4 regions of the Paenibacillus sp. P36 genome follow, and region 1 is predicted to be linked to each of the others. Evidence: riboswitches for the same ligand, from Rfam matches in the RefSeq annotation. Region 1 holds a riboswitch; each other region holds the start of a gene.
The links. Region 1 has a riboswitch for cyclic di-GMP ahead of ACKTT9_RS37195 (putative bifunctional diguanylate cyclase/phosphodiesterase). Riboswitches for the same ligand answer to the same signal wherever they lie in the genome.
Positions count from the first base shown of each region.

Region 1 (4,187 bases):
CAACCGTTTTAAGCGCGTCACCCATCAAGAAGCCAATACCCCAAGTCAGGTTATAGCCGTCTTTTACGAATTGGTTCAAGTTCGGCGTGTAGTCCGCATCGCTTTTACTCTCTAGGTTCTTAACGTTTGCGCCAGTTGATTTCTTCAATTGTTGCAAACCTTCCCATGCGCTTTGGTTAAAAGATTTATCATTTACGCCACCAATGTCTGTGACCATGCCGATTTTGAAATCTTTACCGCTGTTGTTGCTTGGTGCTGCGGATGCTGCGCTACTTGCTGCTGGTGAAGCGGAAGCGGCCGGTTTGGTTTCTTCTTTTTTGGCACCGCAACCTGTCAAAGCAACTGCGGACACAGTGACAGCCATTAGCGCTGTTGTGAATACTTTTTTCATCATCTTTACCCCCAAAAATAAATTTAAAATTGTACCTTAAATCCCACATTCTAGGTTGACCAGAATCAGTTAAAATATGTATGTCTGATCATAGACCGAGTGTATCACTTCGGTACTTCAGTGAAAAGCAATCCTACGGCAAATGATCATAATTCGTGATGTTAACCAAGTTGACATGGTCTTTTTGTGTAGCCCCACAATATAGGTTTTAAGCCCCAATTATTTATTATACTACCGCCGGTCAATAAAATCTAGATGACCAATTTTAATTTTTTTTGGTCATCAATGTGAGGAATTGTCCCGAGGATAGCGGACTGCTGAACAGTTTTCCTTGCACCTCCGTACATTGCAGAAATTTCAAGTATTCGAATTGCTCTTCCGTTTCGACACCTTTCGCAATTAACTTCAATCCTAATCGGTGGGCCATCCGAACGATAGCAGCTGCAAGCAGTTGATTCTCGTCATCATCGACTAGGTCTCTGATCAGCGTGCTGTCCAGCTTCACACTATCCAGCGGCATACCCTCCAGCCCGCTTCGTGTAAAAAGCCCCGTACACAAGTCATCCATGGCAATGCGTACGCCTAGCCTTTTCAGCATCGTCAGCTTCTTGCTAGCTTCCTGCACGTTGGAAGACGTGATGCTTTCCGTAAGGTCCAGCTCGACCAACCTGGGATCGATACCTGTTTCTTGCAGTACATCAGCTATATGTGCAATAAAATGATCATCTTTGAACTGCGAAGATTTAATGGTGAACGTCATTCTGAGCGGTTCTTGCCCAGCGTTCTGCCAGTCCCTCATCTGCCGGCATGCAGCCTGAAACGCCCACTTGCCAATAGGGACCATGAATCCCAGTTCATCGGCTGCCTTCCGCCAATCCATGAGCTTGCTCAGCTGCTTGGACCCCTTCTCCCAGTGGAGGCTGACCTCCGTACCGATGAGCTTACGGCCTGCGATTTCATATTGCGGCTGATACCGTAATTCGAACTGTTCCTGCTCCAGAGCCAAGCGCAGCTCATTCTCCATGTGAGCTTTACTCTTCACCATCGTATCAATATCTGAGGCATAAAATTGGAAGCGGTTATTCTCATGGTTTTTGGCCTCGTACATCGCTTCATCCGCACGCTGAAGAAGCTGTTCGGGCTTAGTCCCATCGAGCGGATATAACGCAATCCCCATACTAGCGGTTATCGTAACGGTTTTTCCATCCAGGATAAAAGGTTCATCCAGCACATTTTGAATGCGTATAGCCACTGCTCTGACGTCTTCCGGCTTGGTAAAAGATTCAAGCAAAATAATAAACTCGTCGCCGCCCTGCCGATACACCGTATCAGAACCACGCAGACAACCTAACAATCTCTCCGCAGCCAAACGAATGAGCTGATCGCCAGAGGCATGGCCGTAAGAATCATTAATCTCTTTGAATCTGTCCATGTCGAGAAATACAACTGCCGCAAGCTGGTCATAACGCTGAGCATGAAGAAGCACACGCTTTAAGCGATCCTCGAACAGCCGTCGATTTGGCAAGCCCGTTAATGTATCATGGTAGGCCAAGTAAGCCAGCTGCTTACTCTTTTCCTCCTGTTCGATGCTGTTAAGCCGCAAGTAACGGATGCGAATGGCAAAAAAGAAGCAAATGAGTGCTTGAATGAGGACGAACAAGATCATCTTCGGGGTAAATGTAAAAGAAGCAGCAGCAAGTAGATTAGCCGTCAGCAGAAAGAAACCAAGGATGCCCACATAGCGCAGCTCCTGATCTTTCATCTGTTGAATCCACTTTATAAAAAGGCTTCTCATTCGTGGGGAACCTCCATTCCGGTCATCAAAAAAGGCTATTCCATTTGGAATAGCCGTAGGCGTACCTGTATCGGTAAACTGCTCCTCTCGGCAGCCCAGCCGTCATCGTTGCGGCGGCAACCTAAGACCCGGAGCTTTGCGTCCTTACCTTTCGGCAAGTTTGCCTTTTACAATATTCAGGTAAACAAAGAAAAAGCAGGACTATTTAACTATATCATAATTTTTTCTACTCTGCCTATTTTTAGTTAAATTAGCAAATTGAAAAGTTTAGGATCTTTATTGATCTCGATGTAATCATAGTCCTTGCGGGACAAACGCTCAATAAGGCCCTCATAATCATCTTTATTTTTCAACTCGATGCCGACTAGTGCTGGAGCATCATCCCGATTATTCTTTTTCGTATACTCAAATCGGGTAATATCGTCGGTCGGCCCCAAAACTTCCTCCAGGAATTCACGCAAAGCGCCTGCACGCTGAGGAAAATTAAGAATGAAATAGTGTTTCAAGCCCTCGTACACTAGCGATCTTTCTTTGATTTGCTGCATCCGGTCTATGTCATTATTACCACCGCTGATGATGCAAACTACGTTTTTGCCGCGAATTTGATCTCGGTAAGCATCAAGCGCCGCAACAGGCAGAGCCCCTGCAGGCTCGATCACGATGGCGTTGTTGTTGTAAAGCTCCAGGATCGTCGTGCATTCCTTGCCTGAAGGAATAACAACGATATCGTCCAGCTTTTCTTTGCAAATATCAAAGGTAAGCTCGCCTACCTGCTTCACAGCTGCACCGTCTACAAATTTCTCAATCGTAGACAAGGTTACGACTTTGCCTTGCTTGAGCGACTCCTGCATACTTGCAGCGCCCTCTGGCTCAACGCCAATAATCTTGGTACGCGGAGAAACGCTGTCCACATAAGTCGCCACACCGGCTACAAGACCGCCGCCGCCGATAGTTGCAAAGATAAAGTCCGGCGTATCGGACATCTGATTCATGATTTCCAGACCGACAGTCCCTTGTCCCGCGATCGTACGAATATCATCGAAGGGGTGAATAAACACCTTGTTCTCTTTGGCGCAGTAGGCCTTGGCGTGATTGGAGGAATCATCGAAAGAATCCCCTGTCAGAATGACTTCTACAAAAGAGCCGCCAAATAATTTCACCTGCGAAATTTTTTGCCTAGGCGTCGTCGTTGGCATGAAGATTTTCCCTTCAATCCCTAACTGCTTACAGGAGTAAGCAACGCCTTGCGCGTGATTGCCGGCGCTTGCGCACACGACTCCCGCTTCGCGTTCTTCCGGCGTCAAGCTTTGGATCACATTGTACGCTCCGCGAATTTTAAAAGAACGAACGACCTGCATATCTTCACGTTTCAAATAAACGTTACATTCATACAAGTTAGAGAGCAGCTCATTGCGTTGCAGAGGCGATGGTTCGATCACCTTGCTGAGCACATGATTGGCCCTAATAATTTCTTCCAAACCTACTTTTCCGGAAACAACCATTTTCTCTTACTTCCTTTCTCTCCAATATGCGTAATAAATTTTAAAGATTATTGTAGCATACTGAGGAGCGCCTGTAAGAAAATATTATTGGAACATTTTATGAATGCTAATGTTTCACTCCAAAATATGGCGGGTATTAACTAGCAAGATACTTATAAGGGAGTGATTGCTATGTCGACACAGCCACGTAATATTGACATTGAAGAACGCCATGTGGAGAAAAAATCGGATTCCAGCTTAGTAGCCTCCACCTTCATCAAGTATGCTGCTTACATTATTATCATCTTCGGAGTTCTATATTTCTTAGTTCATTATGTATTTCCAATGTTTTAGAACATGAATAAGCGCGTGAAGAAAGGGCTATCTTGCGGGTCTATGACCTGTAAGATAGCCTTTTTTCAGTGTACACGTTAATGGCCACGCGAATCTCGCATCATTGGGGAACTGAGGTGACACGAGATTCATATGCCTTTCATCCGTCTTCTTGCCCGCTTCCTAG
Region 1 covers NZ_AP038372.1:8,464,035-8,468,221, forward strand. Annotated here, with positions in the region: gene ACKTT9_RS37190 (BMP family protein) at 1-391, opposite strand, end outside; gene ACKTT9_RS37195 (putative bifunctional diguanylate cyclase/phosphodiesterase) at 657-2,186, opposite strand; cyclic di-GMP riboswitch class I at 2,273-2,361, opposite strand; gene ilvA (threonine ammonia-lyase IlvA) at 2,432-3,688, opposite strand; gene ACKTT9_RS37205 (hypothetical protein) at 3,860-4,021, shown strand; gene ACKTT9_RS37210 (S-layer homology domain-containing protein) at 4,184-4,187, opposite strand, start outside.

Region 2 (4,187 bases), 730 kb from region 1:
AATCCCATCGTCGTTCCGCCAATGATGAGCTTCGTCTTAGTGAAGTTCTTCTGGAACGCGACAAAAAGCCCGACGAGCGCGCCACTGACCGCTACGATAATGGAAATGCTGACGATGGAGAGGTCATAAGTCACTCCTGCCGGCAATACACAAGCCAGCATGGCGATAAAATGCATGGACCAGATGCCTACCCCCATGACAATGGCACTGCAAATCATCCAGCTTTTCTGATACCACCCCTCCGAGGACGATACTTTACGCGCCAAATTAAGGGCTGTAAAAGAGGCAAGCAAGGCGATGGTGAATGACAAGAGAACTAGGACGAAATTATAACTTTCTGTTATCGGGTGATGCATATGTGATCCTCATTTCTTCATTACTGTTGGAAGTTACTGGAGAGAAAAGGTAAGCTTAGTCTTCCTCATGATGTCATTGAGTGTATGGCTATGTTCTTCCAGTTTGTCGGCTAAATCTGACGCTTTATTAATCAGTAAGTCCTGTTGATCCGTTCGTTTGCTGACTGATTTCACATTGTCGGTTAGTTGGCTGGATAATAATGAAATTTCCTCCATAGTAGCACTGAATTGCTGTGTACTTGCCGACATCTGTTGCGATGTACCGCTGATCGTGCGCATTTGCGTAGCTACAGAATGGATGGATCCCAGGATGCGTCCAAAAGCTTGTCCCGCAGAAACAACGGCCTCATTTCCTTGAGCAAAGGTACCAATGACTTGATCCATCGCATGCATGGAGGATTGATTGTTCATTTGTATATCTTCAATCAGCTCTGCAATTTGTTTAGCGGACTCGCTCGTTTGCTCGGCTAATTTGCGGACTTCTGTTGACACAACCGTAAACCCTTTCCCATGCTCACCTGCACGCGCTGCTTCGATAGCAGCATTAAGAGCTAGCAAATTCGTACGTGAAGCAACATCGGTTATCAAATTGACGATTTGATTAATCTCTTGCGATCGTTCTCCAAGTAATTTCACTTTCTCGGCGGTTGTATGAATGGCGTGATTCATGGATTGCATCTGCTGAACAGCCAGCTGAATGGATTGATTTCCCTTTTCAGCTTCATGGGCCGCTTGACTGGATAGCTCTGACGCACTGGCGGAATTCTCAGCAATATGGCAAATATCCGTGAGCATTTCGCCTATTGCCTTCCGGCTAACTTCTACGCTGTTTTCTTGATCGTTGGCAGCCTGCTCCACCTGATGCATCGTTTGAACAACTTCCATCGTCAAGCGATTGAGTTCATTGGACTGAGCGCTCAGACCGCTGGAGTTCAGTTGTACCTCTTGAGAAGTATGGGCGAGACTCTCAATAATTGACCTTACGGTTTGCTGCAGCTTTTGATTTTGTTCCTTCTCGAAGCGCTGCGTTGCATGCCGGTTGGAGATGATTTGATACAGCACTGCGCCGATGAACAGGATGACGAAAATCAAATGTATCGCCACCATTGTAAACGCATACACTTCGGAACCGTAGACCAGTTCAGGAAAAAAGAAGAACCCGAGCAGATGCTGGGCGGCAAAAAGAACCGTACTGCTGAGCAGCAAGGTAATATTGTTATAGTACATCAAGATAGCTAACACCATGAAGATGGAAAAATGATACTCCACCATGCCATTGCCCCCGGCAATAATCGACATCGAGCACAACGTTAACGACAACATATGAACAAACGGGATCCAAGGATGTTCAGCTTGGAGGCGGGACAGCACGGCTCCGATGATAACAAGCCCAATCGGTGTCCAGAAAAACATTTGATTTAAAAAACCGTGTGAGAACGCTGAATGCATGACTACGTGTTCCATGAGCGAGTGATGAGCAATGTGGTTTAGTGCATGGACCAACAAACTTAGGACGAGTGTCCCGATGACAATTAGTTGCATAACACGGTTTTTCTCTTTCAAGCAAATTGCCTCCTTGGATGATGTTTTGACGAACAAAAAAGACCACCCCGAATAAAGGATGATCTTGATCCTTCCTACCCGGTAACCTGTCAACCATATCATACAAAAATGTATGTGTTAGGCCATGGCTTTGCGTCTCATTGTTTCCAATGATTTGCCTTTATCAATTAGTCAGTCATTCGTACATGCTGTTTGTCTTAAATCTGATACTTATTATAGAGCGATAAATTTTAATATGTACATAGCAATAAATGTTGTATCGTGTCGAAACAGATTAAAATATGATAAGGTTTATAAAATGTCAACAGACCGAAAGATGTACTTTTGACAAAACTTCATACTTATCGACAGGAAAATTCGTTAGAGGAACTCGAGGCCACTATTGCAAGGAAAACGACCTGATTCCCCTCCGAGCGGAACTACAGGGTCTTATTCTGCCATCATAGCAGGTTTTCCGGGGTGAAATCGGTAAAATAGCGGACCGTAGTTCCCCCTGCAAGTGGGAATCGCCCCTTTTCTGGGGAATAGCGGCCTGTAGTTCCCTCCCCCAAATAAGAAAAGGCACCCTAAGGGGTACCTTTCAATAACCTAAACCAGTTCCACGTCAATGAGCTTAAACTGAGTTACGTCGACTATTCCACGGTTTGAAATCCGAATTTCAGGGATAACCGGCAGAGCTATCAATGAAAAAGTCATAAACGGTGCGTTTAACGGACAGCCAATTTGTTTCCATGCTCCTTCAAGCTGGGCAACTTCGTCAACGACTTCAAGCAGAGATTTATCGGACATAAGGCCTGCTATCGTTAACGGCACTTGAGCCAGCACGCGGCCGTTCTCTACGACGATGGTGCCGCCTCCCAATTTCACAAGCTCATTTGCAGCGAGAGCCATATCCTGCTCATCAATGCCCATAACAATCAAATTATGGCTGTCATGCGCCACAGTAGACGCTACAGCGCCGGATTTCAATTGAAATCCGCTCGTGAAACCAAGCGAAATTTCGCCTGTGCCGCGGTGCCGCTCAATACAAGCCAGACGGACAACGTCCTGCTGGATATCCGGTTGAATAATGCCATCCTCGACGCTTAACGTGGCTGTCATTTTCGCTGTTCTTGCACTATTTTCAATCACCTGAATGACATTGACGCTTGTTCGCTCATCGTTACCGCGGCTAGCAAGCTGAAAGTCCTGCGCCGTCAGCTCCCGCTTCACATTCATGGAGCTGCGAATATGCGACGGATACACATACGTAGGGAAATCTGCAACAATTTGGCCCTGGTCAAAGATAATGTTCCCGTCCGTCATGACAGTGACAGGCTCAACCTTTTGCAAATCATCGAGCAATAAAATGTCTGCGCATTTTCCTGGCGTAATGCTGCCTAGATCCTTCTCCAGGTTAAAATAGCGCGCCACATTAATGGTCACCATTTGAATCGCGGTAACAGGATCGACGCCCTCTTCAATCGCACGGCGCACCACATGGTTGAGATGTCCTTTTTCCACTAGCGTTTGCGGACTGACGTCATCCGTGACGAGGGAAATGTTAGAGGTGTTCACTTTATCTTCGGTAACCACCTTGATGACCTCTTTGACATCATGCCAAGCGGAGCCTTCGCGAATCATCAAATGCATGCCCATGCGGACTTTGTGCAGCCCTTGCTCGCGTGTTACGGTTTCGTGATCGGAGGTCACGCCGGACGCGATATAAGCTTGCAGCATACGGTCATCTTCGCTTGGAAAATGCCCTGTGACGGCTTTGCCGCTGTTAATCGTCGCTTCAATTTCTCCGCACATTTTCGGATCCCCGTAGACGACACCAGGGAAGTTCATCACTTCACCAAGTCCGACTACATTTTCCCACTGCAATCCTTCTTCAATATCCTTCACTTCCAAGCTGGCACCCGCATCTTCCAAGTCTGTTGTCGCAGGCACGCAAGATGGAAACGTCGTGAACACTTTGAGCGGCAGCTGCTGCCCCTCTTCATGCATCAGCTTTACTCCTTCGGAACCGAACACATTGGCAATCTCATGAGGGTCCATGAAGATTACCGTTGTTCCTTTGGGTAGAGCCGCTTTGGCAAACTCCGTAACAGAAAGCATCGTGCTTTCAACATGCATATGACCGTCTAGGAATCCTGGAGCTATGTATTTCCCGGCAGCGTCAATAACAACTGTTTGCTCGCCAATCGTGTGGTCGGCGTTCCCGACAAATGCCACTCGTCCCTCAGCCACAGCGACATCCATATGCGCAATTAATTCGCCTGAATA
Region 2 covers NZ_AP038372.1:7,736,234-7,740,420, forward strand. Annotated here, with positions in the region: gene ACKTT9_RS33995 (EAL domain-containing protein) at 1-356, opposite strand, end outside; gene ACKTT9_RS34000 (methyl-accepting chemotaxis protein) at 390-1,919, opposite strand; cyclic di-GMP riboswitch class I at 1,997-2,088, opposite strand; gene ade (adenine deaminase) at 2,508-4,187, opposite strand, start outside.
Region 2: linked by a shared signal. The riboswitch ahead of ACKTT9_RS34000 (methyl-accepting chemotaxis protein) and the one ahead of ACKTT9_RS37195 (putative bifunctional diguanylate cyclase/phosphodiesterase) in region 1 are both predicted to bind cyclic di-GMP.

Region 3 (4,187 bases), 310 kb from region 1:
GTTACCGTCAAACGATCAAATGCTGAGGAGTTTAGTAAGAGCAGTAAGGACAACCTAGCAGAATACCATTTTATGAAGACTTGGAACTCTCAGCGTGTAGATAATACAACGGATGTATCTGTTCCGAATAAACCTCAACCAACGCCTACACCGCTGCCCGTGTCAAATTCGCCAATTAGAGGTCCAAGATGTCACGAGATCGCTGCTCTTTACACAGAGCAGATAAACAATGAAGTCAATCAGTACAACGCAAATCTTAGCAATCATTCTGGTGATCTTACTGGATATGTAGATAAATTAAAAGAAAATATGAACAAAGCTTTAAAAGAATTTAACTGTCCTGTGGATTGAAAAAAAACGCCAGCTAACGGCTTATACCGTTAACTGGCGTTATGTTGTATACGCGCCCGAGATGATTCGAACATCCGGCCTACAGTTTAGGAAACTGTTGCTCTATCCTGCTGAGCTACGGGCGCATGGCAAAGATTATGATAGCACGAAGCCTTATATGGCGCAACCTTTGAGTGGCAAGATTTAACTTGTAGTTGAAATTCGTTAACTGCATCGTGCGATGGGGAACTACCGGGCGCTTTTTAAGCCAAAACGTACACTTCCAGGGTTCAGACGGAACTACCGGGCTCTATTTCGCCTAGTTAGCCAAGATTTCGGCTAGAAATGCTAAAATAGCGGATCACAGTTCCCACTTCCTCGCTGAAGTACTTAAGATCCGGCGAATAGGGGATCAGTTCCCTTTCGCGTATCAATGCGAGGCGACCGCTTGCGAAGCTAGCTCGCACTCAGCTTAGCGCCCAGCCCCAACGGCAAAGTCCAAAGCCAAAAGCCAAAGCCAAAGCCAAAGCCAAAGCCAAAGCCAAAGCCAAAAGCCAACGCCAACGCGCTATTCCTTCCCGCGCAGCTTGCGGAAAAACTGCGTCAGCATCGTCGCGCACTCCTCTTGCAGCACGCCGCTGACCACATCGACCCGGTGATTGAACCGGTCCTCCTGCAGCAAGTTCATCAACGTTCCCGCGCAGCCAGCCTTGGGATCGGTTGTGCCGTAGATCACCTGCGGAACGCGCGCTTGAACAATCGCACCGGCACACATCGGGCAAGGCTCCAGCGTGACGTAGAGCTTGCAGTCAAGCAAGCGCCACGCTTGCAAATGCTCGCTGGCTTGCTTAATAGCAATCATTTCAGCGTGAGCAAGCGGATCCAGCGTCGTTTCACGAAGATTGTAGCCGCGGCCGATAATTTCCCCTTGATAGACAACGACGGCACCAATCGGGACCTCTCGAATGGCTTCGGCTTTACGGGCTTCCTCTATGGCCGCTTTCATCCACGGGATATGTTCATTATATTCATCCACAGGGGGACACCTCACTAAAAATAATCTTATCCACATGTGAACAAAGGATCGAACAAATATTCGTTGTTAACAACCTGTGGATAACAATGTGTATAACTCGAAAAGTTGTGGATATTTAATTCTTCTAACATTCATACAACAAATACCAGATGTATGCAAGAGAATTAGTTGATAATAGGGAAATCCAACCGTATAATGAGAGATAACGTAGGTCTTTTAGACCATATAGCACGATATTGTACGACAAAGCATGACAATTCATTTGTAAGGTTCGATAATGGCAAACTTACCGAAAGGTAAGGACGCAAAGCCGAGGGTCTACGGTTCCTATGGAACTACGACAGCCTGGTTACCGAAAATCGATGCTTTTTCAGGTTGAGGTAATAGGCTGTCCCCAAAGCAGGGGCAGTCTATTTTTTTATATGGAACGCGGGGAGGGTTGATCAACAAAGTGGTTAGCAAACAAAAATCTGCTAAGTTCTACGGCAGCAAAGAAGGGTACGACGCTGATGTAATGATTGACAGCAAAGCGATGCTGAGCAAGGAAGATTTCGTAGCCACTGGCGTGCTGACCTATGCACTAGGTGACATTATTGAAGTTGAGCTGCCGGAGTATCATGTATTTGCGCTGGGAGATAAGTGTAAAATGACGGTATATACGAAATCCGGGCTGTTTGTTATGGATACGGTGGTTGTGGCCAAGGAGCAGGGTTCGTTGATTGTTCTGAATCCTCCTGAAAACCGCAGGAAGTTCACGGAAAAGCGGGAATTCCCTCGCGTAGATGTGAAGAATGAAGGGCTTCTTTTCGCGCTCCAAGATAGAAACAAGAAGCTCAAACATCATTTTGATACACCGATTCGATTCTCTATCAAAAATCTATCTATTAATGGTTTAGGATTTACGATCAGTGAAAATGCTATGCTTGAAAAAGTCATTCAAAAGAACTCTCAACTGGAAGTGGAGTTAATTTTGGGCTTTTTGGTGCCATGTACAATGGAAATTGTTCGGCAAGAAAAAACGAATGACGGCTACTATTACGGTGCTAGTTTTGTCAGCATCCCGGATGAGAAAACGAACGCGCTGCGCGGATTTATTTTAAAAAATCAGATTGAAACGTACTTCGTCCAGAAGCAGGAAAATGAAACAAAAAAAGCACTGGAAAAAAAGTCTGCAGCTAATCAGTAGCCTACAGGCTTTTTTTTGCGTTCCAAGTACTATATAATAAGAAGGATGATTTTCGAAAATTAAGGAGTTGTAACTACGATGGCTTTGAAAGCAGGTATCGTCGGTCTACCGAACGTAGGAAAATCGACATTGTTTAATGCAATTACACAGGCGGGGGCAGAATCTGCAAACTATCCGTTCTGTACGATAGATCCGAATGTTGGGGTAGTTGAAGTACCGGACGAGAGATTGCACAAGCTGGTAGAGATGATTGTCCCTAAGAGCATTGTTCCGACAGCCTTCGAATTCGTTGATATTGCGGGTTTGGTGAAGGGCGCGAGCAAAGGCGAAGGGCTTGGAAATAAATTTTTGGCGCACATTCGTGAAGTGGATGCCATTGTGCATGTTGTCCGTTGTTTTGAGGATGATAATATTACGCACGTCTCCGGTAAAGTAGATCCGATTGGCGATATCGAGACGATTAATCTTGAATTGATTTTGGCTGACATTGAGTCCGTTGAGAAAAAGATCGAGCGCTCCCGCAAAAACCTGAAAGGCGGCGACAAAAAAGTTGTTGCTGAGGTTGAGTGTTTGGAACGCATCAAGGAAGCTCTTTATAACGATCTGCCAGCGCGCAGCATCGACTTGAGCGACGATGAGAAGCTGCTTGTTCGCGACCTTCACTTGTTGACCATGAAGCCGGTTCTTTATGCGGCCAATGTGAGCGAAGACGAAGTATCAACAGCGGATGAGAATCCATTTGTTAAAATCGTTCAGGAATACGCGGCGAAAGAAAACAACGAAGTTGTTTCGATCAGCGCGAAGGTGGAATCCGAGATTGCTGAGCTCGAAGAAGAAGAAAAAGCAATGTTTCTCGAAGAGTTGGGACTTCAAGAGTCCGGCTTGAATAGATTGATTAAAGCAGCTTATCGCAAACTTGGCTTGTATACGTATTTTACAGCTGGGGTGCAGGAAGTAAGAGCTTGGACGATCCGCAAAGGAACGAAAGCTCCTCAAGCGGCTGGCGTAATTCATACCGATTTCGAGCGTGGATTTATTCGTGCCGAGGTTGTGTCTTATACGGATTTGGTAACGGCGGGTTCCATGAACGGCGCGAAGGAAAAAGGGCAAGTGCGTCTGGAAGGTAAAGAGTACGTAGTGAATGACGGGGACGTTATGCATTTCCGATTTAATGTTTAATGAATAAAAAATAAAGAAAGGAGTGATCCGTTATGTTGGATCGACTTCAGTCCATTGTGGACCGCTATGATAAATTAAGTGAGCTGCTATGTGACCCGGATGTGACGAGTGACACGAAGAAGCTTAGAGAGTATTCGAAGGAACAATCCGATCTTCAGGAAGCCTACGATGCTTATAATGAATATAAGAGCGTGAGCGAGCAGCTGGCAGACGCGAAAGCGATGCAGAACGAGAAGCTGGATGATGAAATGCGTGAAATGGTGAAAATGGAGATCGAAGAGCTTAGCGAGCAATCGGCTAATCTGGAAGAACAACTCAGAATCCTCATGATGCCAAAAGACCCGAATGACGACAAGAACGTCATCGTTGAAATTCGTGGAGCAGCAGGCGGCGATGAAGCAGCGCTGTTCGCGGGCGATCTTTACCGTATGTATACCCGCTACGCGGACGCGCAAG
Region 3 covers NZ_AP038372.1:38,813-42,999, forward strand. Annotated here, with positions in the region: gene ACKTT9_RS00160 (stalk domain-containing protein) at 1-351, shown strand, start outside; tRNA gene ACKTT9_RS00165 (tRNA-Arg) at 403-476, opposite strand; gene tadA (tRNA adenosine(34) deaminase TadA) at 899-1,381, opposite strand; cyclic di-GMP riboswitch class I at 1,636-1,723, shown strand; gene ACKTT9_RS00175 (PilZ domain-containing protein) at 1,818-2,552, shown strand; gene ychF (redox-regulated ATPase YchF) at 2,631-3,731, shown strand; gene prfA (peptide chain release factor 1) at 3,764-4,187, shown strand, end outside.
Region 3: linked by a shared signal. The riboswitch ahead of ACKTT9_RS00175 (PilZ domain-containing protein) and the one ahead of ACKTT9_RS37195 (putative bifunctional diguanylate cyclase/phosphodiesterase) in region 1 are both predicted to bind cyclic di-GMP.

Region 4 (4,187 bases), 2.7 Mb from region 1:
CCTTATCTCACGTGGTTAAATAAAACTATACACAGTGTTAACAATCTCTAGATTGATCATACTCATTTTAATAATATAATGTTCATAATACTGGAGAAAACGTTAAGGGAACGTTCCCACAAAACTTAGAAGAACAGGAGATAACTATGTCTGATCAAAATGGCTCGACTGAGTCCTTGCTTGACATTATTCTTGAATGTAAACAGCTTATTCAGCAGCTTGAAGAATTATCCATATTATATATGGAAAAGTCGAATGTGTATATGGATGAACCCTATATTCGGGAGCAGCGCCCAACACAAGGAGCAAAACGAGATTGAAAACAACTAAATCAGGTTGGATAATATCGTTAAAATAGGAGGATTTTAGAAATGATAGGACAGAAAAACAGGTTCATGTTACAGATATCTTTGGGCACCATAGCACTCAGCTTTATCATCCATTTATTGTATAGAAAATTTAATTTCATGGAAAACATGGGACACATGATGTTGATGGAGAATATGGCAACCGGTCATGATAGCGGCCAACACTATTCACTTGCGCTGAACATTTTGTTCATTATTCCCGCGGCTTTCTTGGGGGCAGCTTATTTTCTTTATCGAAAGCAAACTGATCAACCCATGATACCAATGCTTAATACATTAGTTCTTACCTTTTCTAGTATCTCTATTATTTCTGGTGGAGGAGGGGGGATAGAGATGCATTTTTCTATATTTATGGTGGTTGCTATAGTAGCTTATTACGAAGATATTAAGCTAATTGCTCTTATGACAGGCATTTTCGCCGTGCAGCATATTTTTGGATTTTTCTTAGTGCCTAAATTGATCTTTGGGAATAGCGAATACTCCTTTTTAATGCTTCTTATTCACGCTATATTTCTGATTTTAACGTCCAGTGCAACAAGTCTCCAGGTTTTATCCAAGAAAAGAATAATGAACGCAATAGAATTGGAAAAAGCAATTAAACAAAAAGAAGCTGAAGCGCTACTCGAAACGGTACAAAAACATTCGCAAGTATTAGAGCAAACGTCTGTGATCATTTCAGAGAAATCTGAAAATAACATTGTTGCAAATAATGATATGCTGGTTACTTTTAAAGAAGTGTCTACAGGTCTTGAAATTCAAAGTGAATCACTGAGCAATATGAAGACTAATCTGCACAGTATTAATCAGATGATTGAGCAGAATTCCCAATCCTTTTCTGACTTGCAGGCAACGGCTGCGACTACAGCCACAACGATGCATAACAATCAAAACAATATTGAACCTTTGTTCGAGCAAGTTAGAATTGTATCCCATGCGATACAACAAACGACGGACACCATGCAAAATTTATACGAGTCTTCTCACCAAGTAGGGGATATTATTACCACGATTCAAGAAATAGCTAGCCGAACGGGCATTTTAGCTTTAAATGCTTCTATAGAAGCGGCACGAGCTGGGGAGCATGGCAGGGGGTTTGCTGTCGTTGCCAGTGAGATCCGGAAATTAGCTGAGCAGAGTAATAGGGCCACATATGAAATAAAGGGAATTCTAACGAATATTCAAGAGGAAAGTGAAGAATCTTTAACCCAGATTGAAGTTGGAAGACAAGCCACAACTTACACGGTTGAACTTGCAGAAGCGTCGATATCCAGTTTGAAGCAAATGAACGAGGCTATTACCGAGATGATTGATATTGTTGAAGCCCTTAATGAATCTGTGAAACATATTGAACTACGGTCACAAGTGATTTCTAATGAAATGACTAACATATCAGCGGTTACCGAAGAAAGCGTGGCTTCCGTACAAGAGCTTTACAGCACTACAGAAACTCAATCGAATGCATCTCACCACATTAATAGAGAGTTACTCCGTTTGAAGGATCTTTCCAAAACGTTACAAGAACAATTTTCTTCTTAAGTTTAAAAAGGATCTACAAGACCAGAAGTCTCTCTTCCAACGCTTACTAGTATAAGGAGAATGAATCTAGCGATGATATTAAACCGATTGATTGTGGAGTCCCCCGTGTTTAATGCGTACTTCAATACGTTTAAGGAGCGTTTTTGTCTCACTCGGAGGGAGAATGAGGTATTACGCCTGCTGACAGTTTGTGGAGGCAACAATAGAGAGCTAAGTGAACAACTCCATATTGCCGAAAAAACTCTGAAAAATCATATTGCTAATATTAAGTTTAAAACCAGAACACATTCCATTCGTGAGCTTCAAGCACTTGTTTATAGAGACTCTTTAGTCCTGCTTCTCGTCAATATTTTTAAAAACGAAGAGAATAAATCTGAGCCATTTTATTTACAACGATGATCTCAGGTTCAACTAACAAGCAATAATGAACAAAGGCAAATCCATCGAAAGGTGGAGACACAAAGCCATGGGTCTAAGCATGAATAAGGAGATGTATATGAGTGCAAATAACGTTTCAACTCTACACAAATACAATTTGTAGTGTCTTGCTAATAGTAATGCTCGTTATGGTTTTAAGACTATATCTACTAAGGAGAAAACAAGTATATTTGATCCTAACATTCGGCCTGATATTATCAATGGGATATGAAGTGCTTAAAATTACCTCGTTAGGATCCAGATCGCTACTGCACATTGCTAGTGCCATCATGTTCATGAATTTAAATATTGGAATATACGCGTCATACTTTAAAAAGATAAAACGAAGCATAATTTACTACCTCGCTGCTGCGATTTTCATCCCACTTTTACTCTTCCTAACAAGTTCTCTTAAAGCTGAGTTATCACTCTCCATAATTGAATTTGCCGCTGTTTGTATCTCCTGGTTACTTATTAGCCCTTATATAGGTGAAACAATTAAACATCGGGTATCATTAATAATCTATTTATGTATTGTTGTGGGAAACGCTGAAACAGACCTATGGCAAACAGAAAAATGGATCCTGATTATATTCGATATTCTACCGGTTATTTACTATTTTATCCTGCTCTTAATATTAATTGAACGTTTCATAACTATGTTTCAGAGTGTTGTGAACTCCTCATTATTAGATGGGCTAACTGGACTGTACAATCGTAAAGCTATCAGCACTAGAATTAAGCAATGTGTAGAAAAAGGGGAATGTGCAATCGTATTCACAGATATTGATAATTTCAAGGAGCTCAATGATACCCTTGGCCATCATGCTGGGGATGCTGCTTTAAAGACCGTCGCTGAAATTTTGCAAGAAGAGACGGATGATATTGGTTTTCCAGGACGCTATGGAGGTGAAGAACTGATTGCTGTTATTGATGATAAAGATACTATCTCGCGTATTGAAGAGTGGGCAGAGAACTTCCGTTCTAGAGTAGAAAGAGAGAGTAATGTCACCTTAAGCATAGGATTCAGCATATATCGATATGGTTTAACCCCAGAGAAGCTGCTCGAGCAAGCTGATCTAAGCATGTACTCTGCTAAACGGACCGGTAAGAACAAAATTGTAGAATATAAAGACGGGCTGGATACGGGGAGTATATAAAATCGAACGTAATCGAAGCCACCGGGAGCTCGAATGTTTAAGCATTGATAAAGTGCGGAGAAGATGATAGGGAAGACTGGCTTTTTCATCAGGCAGTTTTCTATGCGCGGTAAGTATTTGTAAATCCAAATGGACATTTTGTACATGGTAGAAATAATTTGTTAAGCCGGTTGGATGAAATGGAAATATTGCAAGGCGGAACCTCCTCTTATAATGAACGTGTAAGCATCAAATCATGAAGGGGAGATGTCCATGAGTAAAAGGATGCAAGTATGCGTCCTCATCGCTGCGATGGCAGGCAATCTGCTGCTGCCCTACGGCATGGCGGGACCGAGTGCGGCACAGGCTGCAGTGACCACCTATGTGGCGGCGAGTTTTAATAGTTACCCTACAACGCCATCGACGACGGGGCCAGCAGCAGAAGTAGGTGGCAACTGGGGGTTGTATAATGCGAAAGCAGGTACGGACTACACGGTTGGGGAAGCCGTCTACGGCAGAAGTGATCTTAGCTTGAAACTGGTGTCTGGCACTTCGGGCACTCAACTGTACACGGGGAAATTTGGACTTAATATTGCCGGCAAAGTGGTTCTGGAAGCATCGGTTCGAGCTGAGGATACTGCTCATATTCGGTTGCTCGATGTGAAGAGCACCAGTGGCGTGTGGAAAAACTTTTTGACGTTAACGGAAACAGGTCAGATGTCCATTT
Region 4 covers NZ_AP038372.1:2,417,217-2,421,403, forward strand. Annotated here, with positions in the region: gene ACKTT9_RS11055 (hypothetical protein) at 147-320, shown strand; gene ACKTT9_RS11060 (methyl-accepting chemotaxis protein) at 372-1,904, shown strand; gene ACKTT9_RS11065 (response regulator transcription factor) at 1,965-2,303, shown strand; cyclic di-GMP riboswitch class I at 2,328-2,418, shown strand; gene ACKTT9_RS11070 (GGDEF domain-containing protein) at 2,513-3,481, shown strand; gene ACKTT9_RS11075 (polysaccharide lyase family 8 super-sandwich domain-containing protein) at 3,734-4,187, shown strand, end outside.
Region 4: linked by a shared signal. The riboswitch ahead of ACKTT9_RS11070 (GGDEF domain-containing protein) and the one ahead of ACKTT9_RS37195 (putative bifunctional diguanylate cyclase/phosphodiesterase) in region 1 are both predicted to bind cyclic di-GMP.